Linked DNA regions of Allosaccharopolyspora coralli. Each later gene encodes a partner of the first gene's protein in a complex. Links are inferred from orthologs where the notes say so. Each region holds a gene or a part of one and is shown on either strand. Other genes may lie near its edges. The genes, in order: rpsG and tig.

Region 1 (8,893 bases):
GAACATCGCCAGCGGGATGGACCCTGGGGTCCGTACACCAAACTTTGTCCTACCCCGGTACGCGGACGAACCAGACGGTCGATCCTCGTCGATGCGATCGACGAACCAGGGGTATGGATTTCTCGCAGCAGAGCGGCCGGGCTTCCTCACGGAACCGGCCGCCCTGACGAGCAACCCGTACAGGATGGCACACGCGGTGCACCAGCCTCAAATCGGGGGGTGGTGAGCCACGGCTCGTGCCGAACTCACCGCAGAGGCCCTGCCCCCGGACTGCGAGAGCAGGGCCTCTGCCGGAGTCACTTCTTGATCTTGGTGACGCGGCCCGCGCCGACCGTGCGGCCACCCTCGCGGATCGCGAAACGCAGACCTTCGTCCATCGCGATCGGCTGGATGAGCTGCACCGCCATCTCCGTGTTGTCGCCGGGCATGACCATCTCCGTGCCTTCGGGGAGGGTCACGACGCCGGTGACGTCGGTGGTGCGGAAGTAGAACTGCGGCCGGTAGTTGTTGAAGAACGGCGTGTGCCGCCCGCCCTCGTCCTTGGACAGGATGTAGACCTGTGCGTCGAACTCGGTGTGCGGGGTGGTGGTGCCGGGCTTCACGACGACCTGGCCGCGCTCGACGTCCTCGCGCTTGATGCCGCGGATCAGCAGGCCGACGTTGTCCCCGGCCTGACCCTGGTCCAGCAGCTTGCGGAACATCTCGACGCCGGTGACCGTGGTCTTGGTCGACTTCTGGTTGATGCCGACCAGCTCGACCTCTTCGCCGCTGTTGACGACGCCGCGCTCGACACGGCCGGTGACGACGGTGCCGCGACCGGTGATCGAGAAGACGTCCTCGACCGGCATCAGGAACGGCTGGTCGGTGGCGCGCACCGGGTCCGGAACGCTCTCGTCGACGGCGTTGAGCAGCTCCATGATCTTGGAGCCCCACTCCGCGTCGCCCTCGAGCGCCTTGAGCGCGGAGACACGCACGACCGGCACGTCGTCACCCGGGAAGTCCTGCTCCGAGAGAAGCTCACGGACCTCCATCTCGACGAGCTCCATGATCTCCTCGTCGTCGACCATGTCGGCCTTGTTCAGTGCGACGAGGATGTAGGGCACGCCGACCTGACGGGCGAGCAGCACGTGCTCACGGGTCTGCGGCATCGGGCCGTCGGTGGCGGCGACCACGAGGATCGCACCGTCCATCTGAGCGGCACCGGTGATCATGTTCTTCACGTAGTCGGCGTGACCGGGGGCGTCGACGTGTGCGTAGTGACGCTTCTCGGTCTGGTACTCGACGTGCGCGATCTGGATCGTGATGCCGCGCTGCTTCTCTTCCGGCGCCTTGTCGATCTCGTCGAACGGCGTGTACGGATTCAGCTCCGGGTGATTGTCGTGCAGGACCTTGGTGATCGCCGCGGTCAGCGTCGTCTTGCCGTGGTCAACGTGACCGATGGTCCCGATGTTGACGTGCGGCTTGTCCCTCTCGAACTTCGCCTTCGCCACTGGATTGTCCTCCTGGACTTGTGTTCTCTTTCCGCCGTACGAACCCCGCGTTGATCGCGGAGAAGCTGTGCCAGGCGGAGTCCTGTCGGGTTGGCAACGGGCCGGCACCTCGTCGTCGAGTGCTCACCGGAGTCGGAACCGGCCCCTCACCGAACTACAGGGGATCACTCCCCGTTGCCTACGCAGTGTTGACGCGGCACGTCGGTCCTGCTCGACCCCGGGAGAGTTCCCCCACTGCTACGCAGTGGTGTCACTCACCCGTAGCCTTCGCAATGATCTCCTTCGCCACGTTCGCGGGAACCTCGGCGTAGGAGTCGAACTGCATCGAGTAGTTCGCACGACCCTGCGTCTTCGAACGCAGGTCGCCGATGTACCCGAACATCTCGGACAGCGGTACGAGCGCCTTGACGACGCGGGTCCCACTGCGCTCCTCCATGGACTGAACGTGTCCACGACGGGAGTTCAAGTCGCCGATGACCTCACCCATGTACTCCTCGGGAGTGGTCACCTCGACGGCCATCATCGGCTCGAGCAGCGCGGGGGACGCCTTCTGGGAGGCCTCCTTCAGCGCGATCGAGCCCGCGACCTTGAACGCCATTTCCGAGGAGTCGACCTCGTGGTACTGGCCGTCCAACAGGGTCACCTTGAGCCCGACGAGCGGGTAGCCGGCCAGCACGCCGTACTGCATGGCGTCCTGGGCACCCTGGTCGACCGACGGGATGTACTCGCGCGGAACGCGGCCACCGGTGACCTCGTTCTTGAACTCGTACGTCGCGCTCTCGTTGGTCTGCTCGATGGGCTCGAGCTTGATGATCACACGCGCGAACTGACCGGAACCACCGGTCTGCTTCTTGTGCGTGTACTCGTACTTGTCGATCGTCTTGCGGATCGTCTCGCGGTAGGCCACCTGCGGCTTACCGATGTTCGCCTCGACCTTGAAGTCGGTCTTCATCCGGTTGACGAGCACCTCGAGGTGCAGCTCGCCCATACCCTCGATGATCGTCTGACCGGTCTCCTCGTCGTGGTTGACCCGGAAGGTCGGGTCCTCCTCGGCGAGCTTCTGGATGGCCGTGGACAGCTTCTCCTGGTCGGCCTTGGTCTTCGGCTCGATGGCGACCTTGATGACCGGCTCGGGGAAGCTCATCGACTCGAGCACGATCTGGTTCTGCGGGTCACAGAGGGTGTCACCGGTGGTGGTGTCCTTGAGCCCGACCACCGCGTAGATGTGGCCGGCCTGGGCCTCGTCGACCGGGTTCTCCTTGTTGGAGTGCATCTGGAAGAGCTTGCCGATGCGCTCCTTGCGCTCCCGCGTGGAGTTCATGATCTGCTGCGCCTGCGCCACCTTGCCGGAGTAGACCCGGATGTAGGTGAGCTTGCCGAAGAACGGGTGCACGGAGATCTTGGACACCAGCGCCGAGAACGGCTCCTCGGTGCTCGGCTTGCGCTCGGCCTGCGTCTCACCGTCGGTGAGCAGACCCTGCACCGGCGGAACGTCCAGCGGCGAGGGCAGGTACTCGACGACCGCGTCGAGCATCGGCTGCACGCCCTTGTTCTTGAAGGCGCTACCGCACAGCACGGGGAAGGCTTCCCTGTCGACGGTGAGCTTGCGGATGCCTGCCTTGATCTGCTCGGTGGTGAGTTCCTCACCGGCGAAGTAGGCCTCCATCAGCGCTTCGTCGCTCTCGGCGACGGCCTCGACGAGTTCCTCGCGGTACTTCGCGGCGGTCTCGGCGAGGTCGGCCGGGATGTCCTCGATCTCGTACTGCTCGCCCTTCTTGACGTCACCACGCCAGGTGAGCGCCTTCATGGCGACCAGGTCGACGACGCCCTCGAAGTCGGACTCCGACCCGATCGGCAGCTGCAGGACCAGCGGACGGGCACCGAGACGGTCCTTGATGGTCGAGACGGTGAAGTAGAAGTCCGCACCGAGCTTGTCCATCTTGTTGACGAAGCAGATGCGCGGAACCTCGTACTTGTCCGCCTGCCGCCAGACCTGCTCGGACTGCGGCTCGACACCCTCCTTGCCGTCGAAGACGGCGACCGCACCGTCGAGGACGCGCAGCGAGCGCTCCACCTCGACGGTGAAGTCGACGTGCCCCGGGGTGTCGATGATGTTGATCTGGTGGTCGCCCCAGAAGGTCGTGGTAGCAGCCGAGGTGATGGTGATACCCCGCTTCTGCTCCTCTTCCATCCAGTCCATCGTCGACGCACCGTCGTGCGTCTCGCCGAGCTTGTGGTTGATCCCCGTGTAGAAGAGGATCCGCTCGGTCGCGGTGGTCTTGCCCGCGTCGATGTGGGCCATGATGCCGATGTTGCGGACCTTGGTGAGGTCCGTCAGCACGTCGCGTGCCACGAGTTTCTTCCCCGTTCCTACAGCAGGTGTGAGCTGTCAGATCGGTGAGCCGAGGCGGGCAGGAGCCGACCCGGTGTCACCAGCGGTAGTGCGCGAAGGCCTTGTTGGACTCCGCCATCTTGTGCGTGTCTTCGCGCTTCTTGACGCTCGCGCCCAGACCGTTGCTCGCGTCCAGGAGCTCGTTGGTCAGACGCTCGATCATGGTCTTCTCCCGGCGCTGCCGCGAGTAGGTGACCAACCAGCGCAGGGCCAGCGTGGTGGAACGACCGGCGCGGACCTCGATCGGCACCTGGTAGGTCGCGCCACCGACGCGGCGGCTGCGGACCTCCAGGGTCGGCTTGACGTTGTCCAGCGCGCGCTTGAGCGTGACGACCGGATCGGTGCCGGTCTTCTCGCGGCAGCCTTCGAGCGCCGCGTAGACGATCTTCTCGGCCAACGAGCGCTTGCCGTCGACCAGGACCTTGTTCACCAGCTGGGTGACCAGCGGCGCGCCGTACACGGGGTCGGCGTTCAGCGGTCGCTTCGGGGCCGGTCCCTTACGGGGCATCAGCTCTTCTCCTTCTTCGCGCCGTAACGGCTGCGAGCCTGCTTGCGGTTCTTCACACCCTGCGTGTCGAGCGAACCGCGGATGATCTTGTAGCGCACGCCGGGGAGGTCCTTCACACGGCCGCCGCGAACGAGCACGATCGAGTGCTCCTGCAGGTTGTGACCCTCACCCGGGATGTAGGCCGTGACCTCGATACCGCTCGTGAGCTTCACACGGGCGACCTTGCGCAGGGCCGAGTTGGGCTTCTTCGGGGTGGTGGTGTACACGCGGGTGCACACGCCACGCCGCTGCGGGCTCCCCTTGAGCGCCGCGGTCTTGGTCTTCGCGACCTTGTCCTGGCGGCCCTTACGGACCAGCTGCTGGATGGTGGGCATGGACCGGCTTTCTTCTCAGCGTTCGCGTCGGTGTGGCGCCCGGACGGGCACCGTGTCGTGCCCTGGCGTCGAGCACCGGTAGGCACTGTGTACTTGGGCCCCCTGCACCACGAGGTCGGGCGTGTCGCCCTCTCCTCGGCCTTGCGGCGCTGATGGCGTCCCGCCGGGAAACACCCGTGGGGTTTCAGGAGGAGTCCGCACGGCCCGTCTCGCAGGACGCCCCCACGGCGACCGGCGGAACCGGTGTTCGCGAGCCTCGTCACGTCACGGGCATACGGATCGGCCCGATGGCTGTCGGGTCCGTTGGATAAAGATACCTGCCCCGTTCTGAGAGGGTCAAAACGGGGGTACCCACCAGCGATCCTACCTGGCTGACAGTCCGGCCACGGCTACGTGAGCTGCGGGGACGACGAGGCAGAGCTGCAGGCGGAGTCCGGGCTCGGCGGTCGCACTGTAACCCGAAACACCGCCGGAATCATGTCACCACCGCGCGAGAGCCGACGGCGCCACTCGCCGGCAGCCGGTCTCGGTCACCGGGGAGCGTCCTCCTGGGCCAACCCGTGGACGCGGCGCGGCGTCGGCTTCGGCGCCGGGAACTCACCCACCGCGTCGTCGGCGAACACCTCCGGAGCCGCGCCAGTGGTCGGGGCGGTCGGGGCGAGGCTTCGCGCAGGGTAACGGTGCCAGTCCTCTTGGCCGGCGCCGTCCAGCTCGGGGGCGAACTCGCCGGTACCGAACTCGGCGACACAGTCCAGCGCGAGCTGTTCGATCACCTCGCGCAGTTCCAGATCCACCAGCCAGTCGACCGGTAGCGCCGCCACACCCGTCAACGCACCGACGATGTTGCCGCAGATCGCGGCCGTGGAGTCGCTGTCGCCTGCGTGGTGCGCGGCGACGCGCAAGGCCAGCTCGACATCGTCCCCGCCGATCAACGCGGCACAGACGGCGATCGCGAGAGCCTGCTCGCCGACCCAACCGCCACCGAGCGTGTCGTGCAGCCGATCGGGTGCCGGCACCCCGTGCGACGCGAACTCGACAGCGGTTTCGAGCAGGGCGCTGGTCTCTTCGTGCCCTTCCCAGGTCTCCAGGACCTGGAGGGCGAGCCACACGCCGTCGTCGAGACTCCGGCCGAGCAGCGCCTGCTGCACGATCACCGCGAGCGCTCCTGCGGAGTGATACCCGGCGGGATGACTGTGGGTCAGAGCCGCCGTGCGCGCGGCGACGGCGAAGACCTCGGTCGGGTCGGTCGAGCACATCGCCGCCGGGGCGGCTCTCATGACCCCGCCACAACCCTTCGAGTCGTTGATCTTCTCCTCGAACGAACCGATCGGCGCCCCGTCCGCGAACCCGTGGAGCGCGGCGAAGACCGTCTTGCCCGGTCCCCTGGTGGCGAACAGGTCGGGCACACCGGCGAGCCAGCCGTCGGGCTCGGGGGTCCCATCGAGGAACGTCCCGGCCGCTTCGCGCCACGGGATGCCCTGGGTGTGCAGCCAGCGTTGGTACGCGAGGTGCACGTGCGGCAGGAGGTCGCCGTCGCCGTACTCGCGCGCAGCCATCCTGCCCCGGATGAGCCCCTCAGCGGTGTGCAGCGTCATCTGCGTGTCATCCGTGATCGCGCCCCGCACCCCGTAGGCCATCGGCAGTCCTCGGGGCTCGTCGCCGCCCCACTCGGCGGTGATCTGTGCGGGAGTGCGGAACTCGAGATTCGCACCGAGCGCGTCGCCGAGGGCGCCGCCGAGGAAGCAGCCGAGCACCCGCTCGGTGAACAACGGCTCGGCCCCGGCGCCCGTGTCGGCACCGGTGTCGGCGGAGTCGCCGGAAACGGCAGTGCCGGGCGCCGCCGCCGACTCGGCAGCGGCCGACGGGGTCGGTTCCTCCGGTTCGGGCGCTTCCATGGGGACCGGCGCGCGAGCCGGGGACACTGCGGATCCCGACGAGTCGGGATCCGGCGTGCCGGGCGTCTCGGCGGAAGACTCGCTCCGACCCGGGAGCACCGAGAGACCGGCGAGCGCGGGAACGTCGGCACGCCCGCGGGTGGGACGCCCCGGGAGGTCGACCGGCGTGGGAGTGTCCACTTCGGCCACCCCGTCGGCCGCGGCGTCCGTCCCCGGTGAAGCGTGGTCGCCCAGAATGGGGTTCTCGTCCGGAGTGACGCTGCGGTCGGCGACGGCGTCGTCAGCGGCAAGGCTGTCATCGGACGCGATGGTGTCGTCCGGCGCAGGATTCTCGTCCGGGACACGGCCGCCGGCTTGGGCCGCGTTCTCGGACCCGTTCGAGATGTCGTCCTTCACGGAAAAGTTCTCCGACACGGCTTCCGGTTCGGGGGCCACCAACTCGCGCGAACTCGAGTCCCCGACAGCGGCACGCTCGCCGTGAGCAGCCTCGAGGCCGGCGGCGTCGCAGTCGGCAGGCTCGGAGTCGGTGGCCGCCTCCGGCTGGAGGACGTGCTCGGGCCACGCGGGCGCCGACTCCTCGACCGGCCCGTCCCGGTACGCGGCGAACCGCATCGTGTCCTCTGTGGACGGGACGACCGAGTCCTCCGGCTCGGTGGCGGGAAAAGCAGGGCCGGCCTCGGGCGAGGCGTCGAACGGTGGTTCCGGCTCGGCGAGATCGGCGTCGAGCACGGGCAGCGTCATCGTCTGTTCCGGGTCGGAACTCGTCGCCTGAGCGCCGGCGAGTTCCGGTGCCGCCGTGCCGCCGACAGGACGAGCGGGTCGAGCGGGGTGGACGTACCGCTGTGCCCAATTTCCCGCCGCGGGCCGTACCTGCGGCGGGAAGGCTTTCACCGCGTCCGCCGCCAACGTGTCGACAACTTCCCGAAGTTCGAGATTGTCCAGCCATTCGGGGGGAATTCCACCCACGCCGAACCGCGCACCGGCCAGCTGGCCCGCCAGTGCGCCCGCCACGCTGCTGTCGCCGTTGGTTCGCATCCCCCATCGGACGGCGTCGAAGAAGTTCTGGCCGCTCACGACACCGGCTAGCGCACTGGCCACCTCACCGAGGCCACTGGCGGTGTCGAATCCGGGGTGGGGCTCGCCCGGGTGAGATCCGGTCGTCTCACCGAACCCGTTGGTGAGGACCGCGTCGACCGCGGCCCACGCGGACCATTCGTCGAACTCGGGTCGCGCCTCCAGCAGGTCCTCGATACGACTGGTCCTGTCGTTGCCGCACAAGGCTTCGACCAGTGGCACCCCGCGGACGAGCCTGCCGAGCAGCGTCGCCTGGAACGCCCCAGCCGCCATCACCGAGCGGGAGGTGGTCACGCGGGAGGCCAGATCTCGCGCGAGCGCGTTCGTCGTCGTGTCGTCGTGCGCCCACAACAGCGTCGGAGACAGGCACGCCACCAGGACCAGAGACTGCCGCGGGTCACGGGTCCACGTCACCGGCGTCGGGTGTCCGAGGGTGAAAGCGGCGACGTCGCGCACCGTGTTCCCGAGCGGGTTGCCGTGCGAGTAGAGCTCAGCGCGGTTCGTCAGCCACCCACTCGGTTCGAACCGCGCGCCAGGGAATCGCCGCATCGCCTGGCTTTTCGGCACGCCCTGCGTGTGCAGCCACGCCGCGAGGTTGGCCTCGACGATCTCGCGTGCGTCGCGGTCCAGGGTCCGCGCGCGGATGAGCCCCTCCAGTACGAACGCCGTGATCTGGGACACGTCCGTTCCGGAATGAGGCGCACCGTAACGACGCAGATACTCGGCGACGTCCCCGGCATCGGGACTCACCGCCATCTGGTCGATCGTCGCGTAGCGCACGACCGCACCGAGGGCATCGCCGACGGCCCCACCCAGCGCGGCGCCGACGAACCGCTCGGACCAGGTCACCTCGGGCCGTCCCGAGGTGGTGTTGTCGATCATCCCCAAGTCTCCTGTCACCGAGCCTGCGGCGTCACGGGATCGCACCGGGCGGAAGCGCGCATGGTGCCGCCGTGCCACCACATCAGTGGAATCGGTCGCTGCATCACCCATCGTGCCCGACGGTGATCTCGGAACGTCACGAGGCCGGGCAGTGCCTGATTCGCGCTGCCTGAACCACGGTTCCGGTTCGCCCCTCGCCTACGTCGAAGCGAGCCCGCACACCTGGAGGGGAACAGGTGTTCTATGGTTGCTCGGCACGTCACGAGAGCCCGAGGGAG
Region 2 (12,233 bases), 3.0 Mb from region 1 along the record:
ACTCCCCACGAGACGGCCCCGACCATGCCGACGAACAGCATCGTCGAGCTCTCCAGGTCGAGTTGGCGCGTGCCGTAGGAGGTCAGGAACGCGATCAGGATGTAGCCGATCATGTTGTTCGCGATGAACAGGCCGATCGCGACGACGAGTTCGCGTGAGTTCGAGCGGAACACCTCAGTCAGCGGGGCCGAGCGCCGCTCGCGCCGTTCGCGGAGCTCGGTGAACACCGGGCTCTCGGAGACCTTGGCGCGCACGAAGAATCCGACGGCGATGAGCACGACCGACAGCAGGAACGGCACCCGCCATCCCCAGGCCTGGAACTGCTCGGGCGTGGTGATCGCGGTGACGGTGAACAACACCAGGTTGGCCAGCAGCAACCCGATCGGGACGCCGATCTGCGGGAAGGAGCCGAAGAAGCCGCGTCGCCCGGGACTGGCGTGCTCGACGGACATCAGTGCGGCACCGCCCCATTCGCCGCCTGCGGAGAATCCCTGCACCAGGCGCAGCAGGACGAGCAGGATCGGTGCCGCGACGCCGATCGTCTGGTACCCGGGCAGCAGGCCGACTCCCACGGTCGCCCCGCCCATCATCAGCAGCGTGACGACCAGCACGATCTTGCGGCCGAACCGGTCACCGAGGTGCCCGGCCACGACGCTGCCCAGAGGGCGGGCGATGAAGCTGACACCGAGGGTGGCGAAGGCCGCGAGCAGCCCTGCCGTTCCGTCGAGTGCCGGGAAGAACAGATCGCCGAAGACCATGCCTGCGGCCGAGGCGTAGATGAAGAAGTCGTACCACTCGATGGTGGTACCCACGAGGCTCGCGCCGACGACGCGGCGGAGCTGGCTGCCGGAGGCGCTCGGCGGCGGTGTCGCCGCCGGCTCGGAGGACGCATGGGGAACGCTGCTCATCGGGGCCCTTCCCGTCGTGCGGGCGGCTTCCGGCTTCGGACTCGGAAACCAATCAAAGGTTTGACAAACGGAGGAAAGCACAGAGAGCTGCGTCACACCAGAGCCCGGCGAACCTGTGACCATTCAGATAGACGTGATGTCCGTCACAGCGAACGGGCGGTTTCGCGAGTTCAGGGCAGGACAGGCGCCTCAGCTCGAGGCGGTGCGCCATGAGGCGAACGGCACTTTCGCCCCACCACACGAGGCCAAAGTGCCGTTCGCTCCGCGCGCTGCCGGCAAGGGGTGGCAAATTCGCGCGAATTTGCCACCCCGCTGTCCACAGGGGGTGGAGTTGTCCCCACTCGGGCGGGTGGTGCTGGGGTTCAGCGCCGGCCGGCGAGGCAAGCGTCGACGTGGTGTAGGGCGTTACCTGATGTCGACGATCCGGCAGCTCGTCGTGAGGTGAGGGGTCCGCTACGGAACCGCCAACCCGCGCGCCTTCATCAGGACCGGTGGCTGACCCAGTTCGCCGTCTGCGCGGCGGAGGCCAGCTTCGTCAGAAGCACGTTCAGCGTGGCGACCTCGTCCGCTGTGAGAAGGCCCGCCCACTCCGCTTCACGAGCGTTGTGCGCCTGGAACGTCGACTCCAACCGCTCGGTGCCTTCGTCCGTCAGCGAGAGCACCACGGCGCGACGGTCGCGATCGGCCGGCGTGCTCCGCACCAGTCCGGACGCGCTGAGCGTCTTCGACAGGCTCGACACCGCCGCGCGGCTCATCCCGGTGAGTTCAGCGGCCCGGCTGGATTCCTGCGGCCCGCTCGCCCAGAGCGTGAACACCAGGCGGAACGCCGACCAGCTCCACCCGGCGGGCCGGTGGACGGTCGACTCCAGGTCGTAGACGACGGTGTTCGCCACACGGTGCAGCAACAACACCATCGTCATCGCGGCACGGTCGACGTCCGGCAGTCGCTCCGCCGTGCGTCCGAGCGCCCTTTCCACGACGGGAAGGGCCCCGCGCGGGGTGTCCTCGAACACCGGGTCGACCCGGTCGGCGTCGTCGCGGTCCGATCCGCCGTCCTGGGCTTGAGACATGGCCCGATGGTAGGCGCGACGTGATCGCCGAGCCCGGACGCGCCGACGACGCACTCGGCCGTCCACTTCGGGCAGTGTCGTGTTCGGCCTGTCTTGATCGGCCCCGTCGCGTACCTCTCGCTAGTGTGTCCCTGTGAAGCTGAGCTGGGAAGCACTGACGATCGACGCCCGCGACCCTTCGGCCTGCGCTCACTGGTGGGCCGAAACCCTCGGCTGGGAGGTCGTCTCCGAAACGTCGGCCGGAGTGGAAGTGCGTTGCCCTGGCAGCGCGACGGCGAGCTTGTTCTTCGTCCCGGTTACGGACGAGAAGATCACCAAGAATCGGCTCCACCTCGATCTTTATGCGGAGGACCAGGCCGCGGCCGTGGAACAGCTGCGAGCTCGTGGAGCGGAACGTGTCGACATCGGTCAGGGCGAGGACGCCGACTGCGTAGTCCTCCGCGACCCGGAAGGCAACGAGTTCTGCCTGCTGGAACCTCGCGAGGGTGCCGACACCATCGACCCGGAGGAACATCGTGCCTGAGCTGCAGAAGCTGACCCCGTTCCTAATGTTTCAGAAGGGCGACGCGGAGGCGGCGGACGGCGGCAACCCGCTGATGCCGTTGGACGACTACGGCTTCGGCTCGTTCGGCTGGACCAGTGACCGGTTCGGTGTGTCCTGGCAGCTGAGCCTCGCAAATGAGGCGTGAGCCTTTTTGGTGGTCATAGCAACCAAAAAGACTCACGCGCTGGTCGGAGCGGGCGACGGGAATCGAACCCGCGTAGCCAGTTTGGAAGACTGGGGCTCTACCATTGAGCTACGCCCGCGTGCAGGGCTTCTCCGAGTGGTCCGGTTGGCCGGGGCTCGGTTGACCTTGCGGGACCCAGCTTAACGGGTCGGGGTAGGCTCCTTGCAACGCACCCGGGTATTCGGGTGCGGACGGGGCGCGACCGGGGTGTGGCGCAGTTTGGTAGCGCACTCGCTTTGGGTGCGAGGGGTCGTGGGTTCAAATCCCGCCACCCCGACGGTCGACGGGTCGGTCATCCGCCACGCGGGTGGCCGATTCCTCATTTCGGCCCTTGTGAGCTGCGATTTCGCTGATGTTCTCCGGCGGTCGGCTGGTCTCGGCTGATTCCTCGTGTGCTGCGACGGAGCGCTGCGGTAACGGTTTGTGCTGCGGTTTCGATGACTCGAACGTGCAGCAAGAGGTTTCGCCCGTTCCCTCGGCGACGTCGGCCCGACTGGTGCGCCCTGCGGTCGTCGTGGTGGCCGCGCTCGCTGTCGTCGCAGCGGCATTGATCGCGGTGTCCGTTCTGGTGGAAACCCCCGACGGCTCGGGCACGCGGTTGCCTGGCGAGGTCGTGACGGCCGTCGCGCCGAACTGATCCGGGGCGGACCGCCGTCATTCGGCGTCGATGCGTTCGACGTGATGAGTCGCCGGGTGCCCCGCGGCTTTGCCGCAGCTGGACGGCCGGGCCGGGTGAAGGTGCTCCGTCCGGGTCGTGACCTCCCACCGGCGTCCGTCCTGATGGGCGATCCGCACGACTCCGTCGTGCTCGCCGAGGACGTCGACGGCGTCGGCGAGGTGCTCGCCGAGCCGGGCGCGCACGGCGAGTTCGGCGGCCTGCGCGGGTTGGCTCCACGTCGCGCGACCCCGGCAGTGGTCGAGGACGACCTTGCCTGCGCTCGCCGACGACAGCACGGCGTCGGCGAGCCGGGCGTCGAACCGCCCGTAGGTGTAGCCGCTGGGGAGGACGACGGCGGCGGGCGCGAACCGGTGACCGCCGGTGTGCGTGGTCTCCCACACGACGCCCGCGTGCCGGGGGCCGAGCTCGGCGATGAGCGTTCGTCCGTGCACCGCGCAACACAGATCGCGTCGGCCGTTGGTGCAGACCAGCAGCACGGGCTCGGGAGCGTGGCGGCCCCAGTCCTGGTGGTCCCCGCGAGCGAGAGCGTCGAAGTCGAGATCCAGCAGCTCGTCGGGTGCGGCCACCTGCGTCGTGCGCAGCCAGCCCTCGCGCGGGTGGGTGCGCGCGAGGTAGACCTGGCGAGCCGTCCCGGGCCCCGTGTCGGGGTGCCGTCCGGGTCGCCGGATGAGCTGAACGCGGATCCCGGCCGCTGCTGCGCGTCCGGCGATCGCCGCGCCGACGTCGGGATCCAAGCGGCTCTCGTGCAGCGCATCGGGACCCCACGGCCCGCGTTGCTCCAGGCACAGCCACGTCGGTGCGACGGCGGCCGTACCCGGAAGCGGCTCGCCGAGTCCGGCCGACAGCGCCGAGCAGGTGTCCGCGCAGCCCGCCGCAGCTGCGCTGCCTGCGATGTTGCTGCTGCCGGACTCCACATCCCCACTGAAGCACGCCCTCGCACGGTCGGACGCGCCGGGCGTCGGGAGGCCGTGCTCCGGTGCCGTGGCAACCCCCGACCGGGCACTCGAGTGCGACGAAATAGACTCGGAGGTCAGCCCGGCGTCGACGGAGCACGAGTCGGCACGTCCGCCCGTCCGCTCCCACCGGCACCGCCGGGACCGCAAGCACGTTCGTACTAGGAGACCACGTGAAGAGCACCGTCGAGCACCTCAGCCCGACGCGCGTCCGGTTCAACGTCGAGGTGCCGTTCGACGAGCTCAAGCCGAACTTCGACGCCGCGTACAAGGAACTGGCCCAGCAGGTCCGCATCCCGGGTTTCCGCCCCGGCAAGGTGCCTGCCAAGGTGCTGGAGAGCCGTATCGGCCGGGCACCCGTGCTCGACCAGGTCATCAACGACGCGGTGCCCTCCAAGTACCTCGAAGCGGTGAACTCCTCGGAGGTCCGCACCCTGGGCCGCCCCGAGATCCAGGTCACCAAGATCGAGGACGGCGACGAGGTCGCGTTCACCGCCGAGGTCGACGTCCGGCCCGAGATCACCCTGCCCGCCTTCGGTGAGCTGTCGGTGTCGGTGGAGGACGTCGAGGTCACCGAGGACGAGGTTCAGGAGCAGCTCGACGAGCTGCGCGCCCGCTTCGGCACTCTCACCGGGGTGGAGCGCCCTGCGCAGCACGGCGACTTCGTCAGCATCGACCTCTCCGCGACCGTCGACGGCCAGGAGGTGCCGGAGGCGCAGACCAGCGGGCTCTCGTACGAGATCGGGTCCGGCCAGCTCGTCGACGGCATCGACGACGCGCTCATCGGCGGCAACGAGGGCGAGACCCACACGTTCACCACGAACCTGGTCGCAGGCGAGTACGCCGGACGTGACGCCGAGGTGAGCGTGACGCTCGAGTCGGTCAAGGAGCGCCAGCTCCCCGAGGCCGACGACGAGTTCGCCCAGATGGCCAGCGAGTTCGACACCGCCGAGGAGCTGCTGGCGGACCTGCGCGAACGCCTCGGGCGTGTCAAGCGCATGCAGCAGGGCATGGAGGCCAGGGACAAGATCCTCGACGTGCTGCTGGAAACCACGGACGTTCCGCTGCCAGAGGGTGTCGTCGAGTCCGAGGTCGAGGCCCGCACGGAGGACGCGATGCAGGGCTTCGAAGGTGACGACGAGCGTTTCGCAGAGCACCTCAAGAGCCAGGACTCGTCGCGGGAGCAGTTCGACGCCGACACCCGCTCCGAGTCGGAGAAGGCGGTCCGAACCCAGCTCATCCTGGACACCATCGCCGACACCGAGGGCGTCGAGGTCTCGGACAACGAGCTCACCGAGCGGATCATCTACCAGGCGCAGCAGTTCGGCGTGAGCCCGGACCAGTTCGTCCAGCACGCCCAGCAGTCGGGTCAGCTCGGCGCGATCTACGCCGACGTGCGGCGCAGCAAGGCGCTGTTCTCGGTCGTGCGCCAGGCCACCGTCACGGACGCTTCCGACAACGCGTTGGACCTCGACGCCCTGTTCGGCACCGAGTCCGACGAGAGCGGTGAGGCGGACGAGGCGGCGGAGTCCGGTGACAACGGTGAGGCCGACGGCGACTCCGACCAGAAGAGCACCGCCGGTTCCGCGGCGGAATGACTTGGGCGGTTCCACCGCGGTGGACCTGCGCGGTTCCACCGCGAAGTGGGACGCGGCGAGCCGTTGTGAGCTGAGAGCGAAAACGGGCGGTACCGGGAAGCTGGTGCCGCCCGTTTTCGTTAGGGTCGTGAGTAACGGATCATCCGCTCACCGCCCGTGGTGATCGTGTGGGTGCGGCCCTCGTTCCGGGACGTACCGATCCTCAAGCACAGACGACATCCCAGAGCTGTCCCGGCCGGACCGATCCGCGGCCGGGTCCACTGTGGAAGAAGGCAGGGAGACGTGACGCAGCACCTGACCGACGCGCAGACACCGCAGATGCGCTCGGCACCCAACGGACTCTCGCTCAACGACTCGGTGTACGAGCGGTTGCTGCGGGAGCGCATCATCGTCCTCGGGGCGCAGGTGGAAGACACCATCGCCAACCAGATCTGCTCGCAGTTGCTGCTGCTGGCCGCCGAAGATCCGGACCGTGACATCTCGCTGTACATCAACTCGCCGGGCGGATCGGTCACCGCGGGCATGGCGATCTACGACACCATGCAGCTGGTGCGGCCGGACATCACCACCGTGGCGATGGGATTCGCGGCCTCGATGGGGCAGTTCCTGCTCTCGGCCGGTGCTCGGGGCAAGCGCTTCGCGCTGCCGCACGCCCGGATCATGATGCACCAGCCGTCCGCCGGCCTCGGGGGTACGGCCTCCGACATCGCCATCCAGGCCGAGGTCTTCTCCAAGCACAAGCTGGAGATGGCGCAGCTGATCGCCGAGCAGACCGGCCAGACCGTGGACAAGATCACCGCCGACTCCGACCGCGACCGGTGGTTCACGGCCGAGGAGGCCAGGGACTACGGCTTCGTCGACCACATCGCCACCGCCGCCAACCTGCCGTCGAGCTGATCGGGCGCCCGAGCACAGGGTCCGCACGATCACGATCAACGAGGAGTCACCGACGTGAGCTCATTCCAGCTTCCGCAGTCCCGGTACGTGCTGCCGTCGTTCGTCGAACGCACCGCGTACGGAGTCAAGGAATCCAACCCGTACAACAAGCTGTTCGAGGAGCGCATCGTGTTCCTCGGCGTCCAGGTCGACGACGCCTCGGCCAACGACGTCATGGCGCAGCTGCTGTTCCTGGAGTCCGACGACCCGGACCGGGAGATCCAGATCTACATCAACTCTCCCGGCGGGTCGTTCACGGCGCTGATGGCGATCTACGACACCATCCAGTACGTCCGCCCGGACGTGCGCACCATCTGCCTCGGGCAGGCCGCCTCGGCCGCCGCGGTGATCCTGGGCGCGGGCACGAAGGGCAAGCGCCTGGCGCTGCCGAACTCGCGGATCCTGATCCACCAGCCCTCCACCGAGGGCATCTACGGCCAGGTCTCCGACCTCGAGATCCAGGCCAACGAGGTGCAGCGGATGCGCGACCTGATGGAGGCGACGATCGCCCAGCACACCGGCAAGCCGCAGGACGAGATCCGCAAGGACGTCGAGCGGGACAAGATCCTCACCGCCCAGCAGGCTCTCGAGTACGGGCTGGTCGACGAGGTTCTTCCGTACCGGAAGCTCTCGGCCCAGACGTAACGAACGGGCGGGACGACACGCCCGGACGTCACGGGAGCCAGCATCCGGGAGGGTGCGGCGAGACTGTGACCCTTGCAGGGAGTCCGGTGTTCGAGCACCGGCTACCACCGGGTCACAGTCTCCCCGAACCCGGGCAACGGCAGGTACCGTCGAGGACGGCATACACGGTCAGGCACCGATATCGACGCGGTGCCGGAGGGGACGAGGTCAGCGGTCATGGCACGTATCGGTGACGGCGGCGACCTGCTGAAGTGCTCCTTCTGCGGGAAGAGCCAGAAGCAGGTCAAGAAACTCATCGCCGGTCCCGGCGTGTACATCTGCGACGAGTGCATCGATCTCTGCAACGAGATCATCGAGGAGGAGCTCGCCGAGGCGGGCGAGGTCAAACTCGACGAGCTGCCCAAGCCCAGCGAGATCCACGATTTCCTCGACCAGTACGTCATCGGCCAGGATCCCGCGAAACGCAATCTCTCGGTCGCCGTCTACAACCACTACAAGCGCATCCAGGCCGGAGAGCGCACCAGTGGCCGGGACAGCCGTGAAGAGAACGTCGAGCTGATGAAGTCGAACATCCTCATGCTCGGCCCGACCGGCTGCGGTAAGACCTATCTGGCGCAGACCTTGGCGAAGATGCTCAACGTGCCCTTCGCCATCGCCGACGCCACGGCCCTCACCGAGGCGGGCTACGTCGGCGAGGACGTTGAGAACATCCTGCTCAAGCTGATCCAGGCCGCCGACTACGACGTCAAGCGTGCCGAGACGGGCATCATCTACATCGACGAGGTCGACAAGATCGCCCGCAAGAGCGAGAACCCGTCGATCACCCGGGACGTGTCGGGTGAGGGTGTGCAGCAGGCGCTGCTGAAGATTCTGGAGGGCACCAGCGCCAGCGTTCCGCCGCAGGGCGGCCGCAAGCATCCGCACCAGGAGTTCATCCAGATCGACACGACGAACGTCCTGTTCATCGTGGCGGGCGCGTTCGCCGGGCTGGAGAAGATCGTCGAGGACCGGGTCGGCAAGCACAGCGTCGGATTCGGCGCCGACCTGCGGTCCAAGGCGCAGGCGGACGAGACGGATCACTTCGCCGACGTGATGCCCGAGGACCTCATCAAGTTCGGCCTGATCCCCGAGTTCATCGGCCGGCTGCCCACCGTGGCGAGCGTGACGAACCTCGACAAGGAATCGCTCGTCCAGATCCTCACCGAGCCGCGCAACGCACTGATCAAGCAGTACAAGCGCCTGTTCGAGCTCGACAACGTGGAGCTGGAGTTCACCAAGACCGCGCTGGAGGCGATCGCCGATCAGGCGATCCTGCGCGGTACGGGCGCTCGCGGGCTCCGCGCGATCCTCGAAGAGGTGCTGTTGCCGGTGATGTACGACATTCCGAGCCGGTCGGACGTGGCCAAGGTCGTCATCACCGAGCAGACGGTCCGCGAGAACGTCAACCCGACGATCGTGGCTCGGCAGGCGTCGCGGCGGGAACGTCGCGAGAAGTCCGCCTGAGTCCACGTTGCGCAGGTGAACGCTAGCCCTGCCTTGGTGCGCGAGGGGCTGGTGGTGCGCGCCTTCCCGTTGGATGATCATGGTGGGACACGACCGTCACAGAGGGGGAGCGGCGCCATGAGCCGGACACAGGTCCTCCTGATCCCTGACCGCTCGGACGTGGGGCCGTGGCACTGGATGCGGTGGCTGGTTCGCGAGCTGGATCATCACGAGGGCGCCGCGGCTGAAGTGGTCGGCGTCGGTCGTGCTCCTCGACCGGAGTGGGACGAGGGCGTTGCCGCGTTGCGGGCCGCGTTGTCCTCGGTGGCCGACGACGCTCACGTGGTGGTGGCCGCACAGGGCAACGCGGCCGCGTTGTGGCTGCAGCACGCGGCCACCGTGGACACGGATGCGCGTCGGGCGGACCAGGTGCTGTTGGTGGCGCCACCCGAGCCGTCGCGACGGGGACCCGCCGCTCGTGGTGTGATCCCGTACCCGGTCGACGCTCACGCGCTGCGCCGCGCGGCGGGAGTGACCCGACTGGTGGCGGGCTCGGGTGATCCCACGTTGCCGCTGTCGAGTGCGCACGCACTGGCGGACGCGTTGCAGGTGGAATTGGACGTGATCCCGGACGGTGAGCGGCTCGACACGGCGGCGGGGTACGGCCGATGGCCGTCGGCATTGCGCTGGGCGCTCTACGGGACCGTGCCGTTGCTGGACCGGTTCGACGGCGAGGTCCACACGGTCGGTTATCTGCCTGGCAAGTTGCGGCCGGCCTGAGAACTTCTTTCAGAAGGGCGCAAGCTCAGCGTCCTTCTCGCTGCGGGATCGATTCGCGAGTAGCGCGCAAGGCCCCTCGAGTCACTCTCGGCGGAGGCGCTGGCCTTGCGCGTGGGCGCCGGTGAACCGGACGGCCTCGGGAAGCGCCTTCCGGTAGTAGCGGCTGTTGTGTCCGCCGGGTGTTGTGGAGGCGAACTCGGGGTCGGCGAGTTCGATGAAGCGCCGGGTCCCCTTGATGAACCGGTCCCGAGTGCCGCACCAGACCCCGAGGGAGACACCGTCGAGGGCGTCGACGTGGCGCAGCGGGTCGATCTCGGCCCATTCGGCCTCGTCGGCGAACGCGCGGCGTTTGCGCATGTCCGACCAGTTGGTGAGGAGTGCGGGCGCGATGACCGATGTGGTCCGGAGGGGGCTGCCGAGTTCGTTCCGTCGGCGGGCGTACACCAGGGAACCGAAACCGCCCATGGACATGCCGATGGTGGCGAACGGGAGCCCGTCGGCCCCGCCGAGGTTGCGTTCGGCGAGCCAGCGCGGCACCTCGTCGAGCAGCATCCACATCGGATCGTCGCCGTCGCGGTGGTGCCAGTAGCTGTTTCCGCCGCCGTCGACGGAGAGGATCGCGTACGGGGGGATCTTGCCCGACCGGACACTGTTGCTGAGCCAGTCGGGGACGCCGGCCGCCGCGTTCCGCGCGTCGCCCCACCGGCCGTGCAGCATGAGGCAGGTGGGCAGCCGTGCCCGGTCCACTCCCTCCGGGTACATCAGGACGAGGTCGACTTCACGGTTCCGGGCCACGGAGTGCACCCGTTCGAGCGAGACGTTGTTGCGGTTCGCGAACGCTTCGACTTCCCCGGGGCCGGAAGCCGCCGTGGTGTCACTGCCGAGACCGGTGACCAGGGCCGCGGAGCCTGCGACTCCGGTGGTGAGCATCGTGCGACGGGACACCATCCGGGTGCGCTGCTCGCGCGTCATGCCACCTCTCCCTCGAATCACTGCTGCGGACCGTCCGGGGGCATGCCGTGGGCGGCGCCGTGCCCGTCCTGGCCCGCGTCCACGCTACCGGTTCCGATGTGCTCCGCGCTCACCCGCTGATGGCCGGTGTAGAGGTTCATCGAACGGCCACGAAGAAATCCGACAAGCGTCATCCCTTGGTCCTCGGCGAGTTCCACGGCGAGGGAAGATGGAGCGGAGACGGCGGCGAGCGTGCTCACACCCGCCATCGCGGCCTTCTGCACCAGCTCGAACGACGCGCGCCCGGACACGAGCAACACGGTCTTCGTGAGCGGGACGCGCCCGTCGAGAAATGCCCATCCGAGGACCTTGTCGACGGCGTTGTGCCTGCCGACGTCCTCGCGGGCGGCGAGCAACGTGCCGGACGCGTCGAAGAGCCCGGCCGCGTGCAGTCCGCCGGTGCGGTCGAACACGCGCTGGGCATCCCGCAGCGTGTCGGGCAGCCCGGCGAGGGTCTCGGCGTCGATGACGAGGGGGTCCTCGGCAGGGGAGTGGTTCGTGGTGAGACGGACCGAGTCCAGGGCGGCTTTGCCGCACACGCCGCAGGATGACGTCGTGTAGAAGTTCCGTTCGACGGAGGTGTCCGGTGGCGCGACGTGCGGCGCGAGGTGGAGGTCGAGGACGTTGTAGGTGTTGCGCCCGTCGGGTCCGGGGCTGTCGCAGTAGCGCGCGGTGGCGACGTCGCCGGACGCGAGCACGACTCCTTCGGTGAGCAGGAACCCGTGGGCGAGTTCGATGTCGTGCCCTGGTGTGCGCATCGTCACGCTCAGCGCTCGCGAGTCGATGCGCAGTTCCAGCGGCTCTTCGGCGGCGAGCGTGTCGGGACGGTCCCGGCTCCCTCGGTCATCGATCCGTACCACCGGACGCCGCACCGTGATCCTGCCCATTGCCTGCCTCCCGAGTCCGCTACTGACTCGATCGTCCCTTTTCCCTGCCCGCGGTTGCCAGCAGGATGATTCGCGTGCCTCGAGTCCGATCGTTCCCGCGATCGGGCTGTGCGAGACTCACCCATCGTGTGTGCCGTCGCCGAGCGAGGGAGGACCGGGTGGACCCGCACAAGTTCTTGGCGGACTTCGAGCGCAAGTCGGAGCAGATGCAGCAGCAGCTCGCCGAGTCCCAGGAGCAGCTGGCCTCCGCTCGCAGCGAGGTGACCAGTTCGGACGGCACCGTCACCGTCACGGTGGCCGGAGGTGGCGGCATCGAGTCGCTCACGTTGAGCCCGAAGGCGACACAGCTCGCGCACACGGTGCTCGCGGACCGGATCATGGACACGATCCGTCAGGCCCAGGTCGAGGCCGCCCGCTCGGTTCAGGAGAGCATGCGGCCGCTGCTGGGTGACGGGGAAGGCATGGACTTCCTGACCGAGCAGGTGGATCAGGGGATCGCCCGGATGCAGCGGTCCGAGCACGCGCCGGGAACCGAACCGCGCCGTTCGGCCGTCGA

Evidence for each region.
Region 2: the proteins of rpsG (region 1) and tig are in contact, whole or in part, in a crystal structure (PDB 3GTY), measured with the Thermotoga maritima proteins. The link is inferred for Allosaccharopolyspora coralli from one-to-one orthologs. Residues at the interface, in WP_004081843.1 of Thermotoga maritima: Lys34, Lys52, Lys55, Glu59, Arg62, Gln63, Glu66, Asn67, Lys69, Val71, Arg95, Ala109, Lys110, Lys111, Gly112, Arg113, Pro114, Glu117, Glu121, Ile124, Ala125, Tyr127, Asn128, Asn129, Thr130, Gly131, Lys135, Asp139, Arg142, Met143; in WP_004081061.1 of Thermotoga maritima: Glu122, Val124, Val129, Leu130, Tyr133, Glu188, Gly259, Ile262, Tyr263, Glu266, Ser270, Glu273, Gln274, Glu277, Arg308, Gln311, Ile312, Ser315, Tyr316, Glu325, Arg329, Arg336, Leu363, Phe366, Trp367, Arg373, Leu377, Arg381, Leu384, Glu387.

The regions. Positions count from the first base shown.
Region 1 is NZ_CP045929.1:4,337,959-4,346,851, forward strand. Bases 2,656-5,631 are described here. They hold rpsG (30S ribosomal protein S7), read right to left. Parts: upstream 4,391-5,631; coding sequence 3,920-4,390; downstream 2,656-3,919. Other genes in these bases: fusA (elongation factor G), read right to left, coding at 2,656-3,843; rpsL (30S ribosomal protein S12), read right to left, coding at 4,390-4,764; GIY23_RS20260 (ADP-ribosylglycohydrolase family protein), read right to left, coding at 5,295-5,631. Outside these bases: tuf (elongation factor Tu), read right to left, coding at 297-1,490; more of fusA, read right to left, coding at 1,741-2,655; more of GIY23_RS20260, read right to left, coding at 5,632-8,615.
Region 2 is NZ_CP045929.1:1,308,939-1,321,171, forward strand. The notes cover bases 3,818-6,723. They hold tig (trigger factor), read left to right. Parts: upstream 3,818-4,511; coding sequence 4,512-5,936; downstream 5,937-6,723. Other genes in these bases: GIY23_RS06270 (sucrase ferredoxin), read right to left, coding at 3,818-4,299; GIY23_RS06280 (ATP-dependent Clp protease proteolytic subunit), read left to right, coding at 6,255-6,723. Outside these bases: GIY23_RS06235 (MFS transporter), read right to left, coding at 1-908; GIY23_RS06240 (MarR family winged helix-turn-helix transcriptional regulator), read right to left, coding at 1,391-1,978; GIY23_RS06245 (VOC family protein), read left to right, coding at 2,112-2,501; GIY23_RS22955 (VOC family protein), read left to right, coding at 2,494-2,667; GIY23_RS06265 (hypothetical protein), read left to right, coding at 3,155-3,343; more of GIY23_RS06270, read right to left, coding at 3,361-3,817; more of GIY23_RS06280, read left to right, coding at 6,724-6,833; GIY23_RS06285 (ATP-dependent Clp protease proteolytic subunit), read left to right, coding at 6,888-7,517; ATP-dependent Clp protease ATP-binding subunit ClpX, read left to right, coding at 7,734-9,020; GIY23_RS06295 (RBBP9/YdeN family alpha/beta hydrolase), read left to right, coding at 9,138-9,779; GIY23_RS06300 (alpha/beta hydrolase), read right to left, coding at 9,861-10,751; formate dehydrogenase accessory sulfurtransferase FdhD, read right to left, coding at 10,769-11,677; GIY23_RS06310 (YbaB/EbfC family nucleoid-associated protein), read left to right, coding at 11,836-12,233. UniProt on the Bacillus subtilis protein: Involved in protein export. Acts as a chaperone by maintaining the newly synthesized protein in an open conformation. Functions as a peptidyl-prolyl cis-trans isomerase.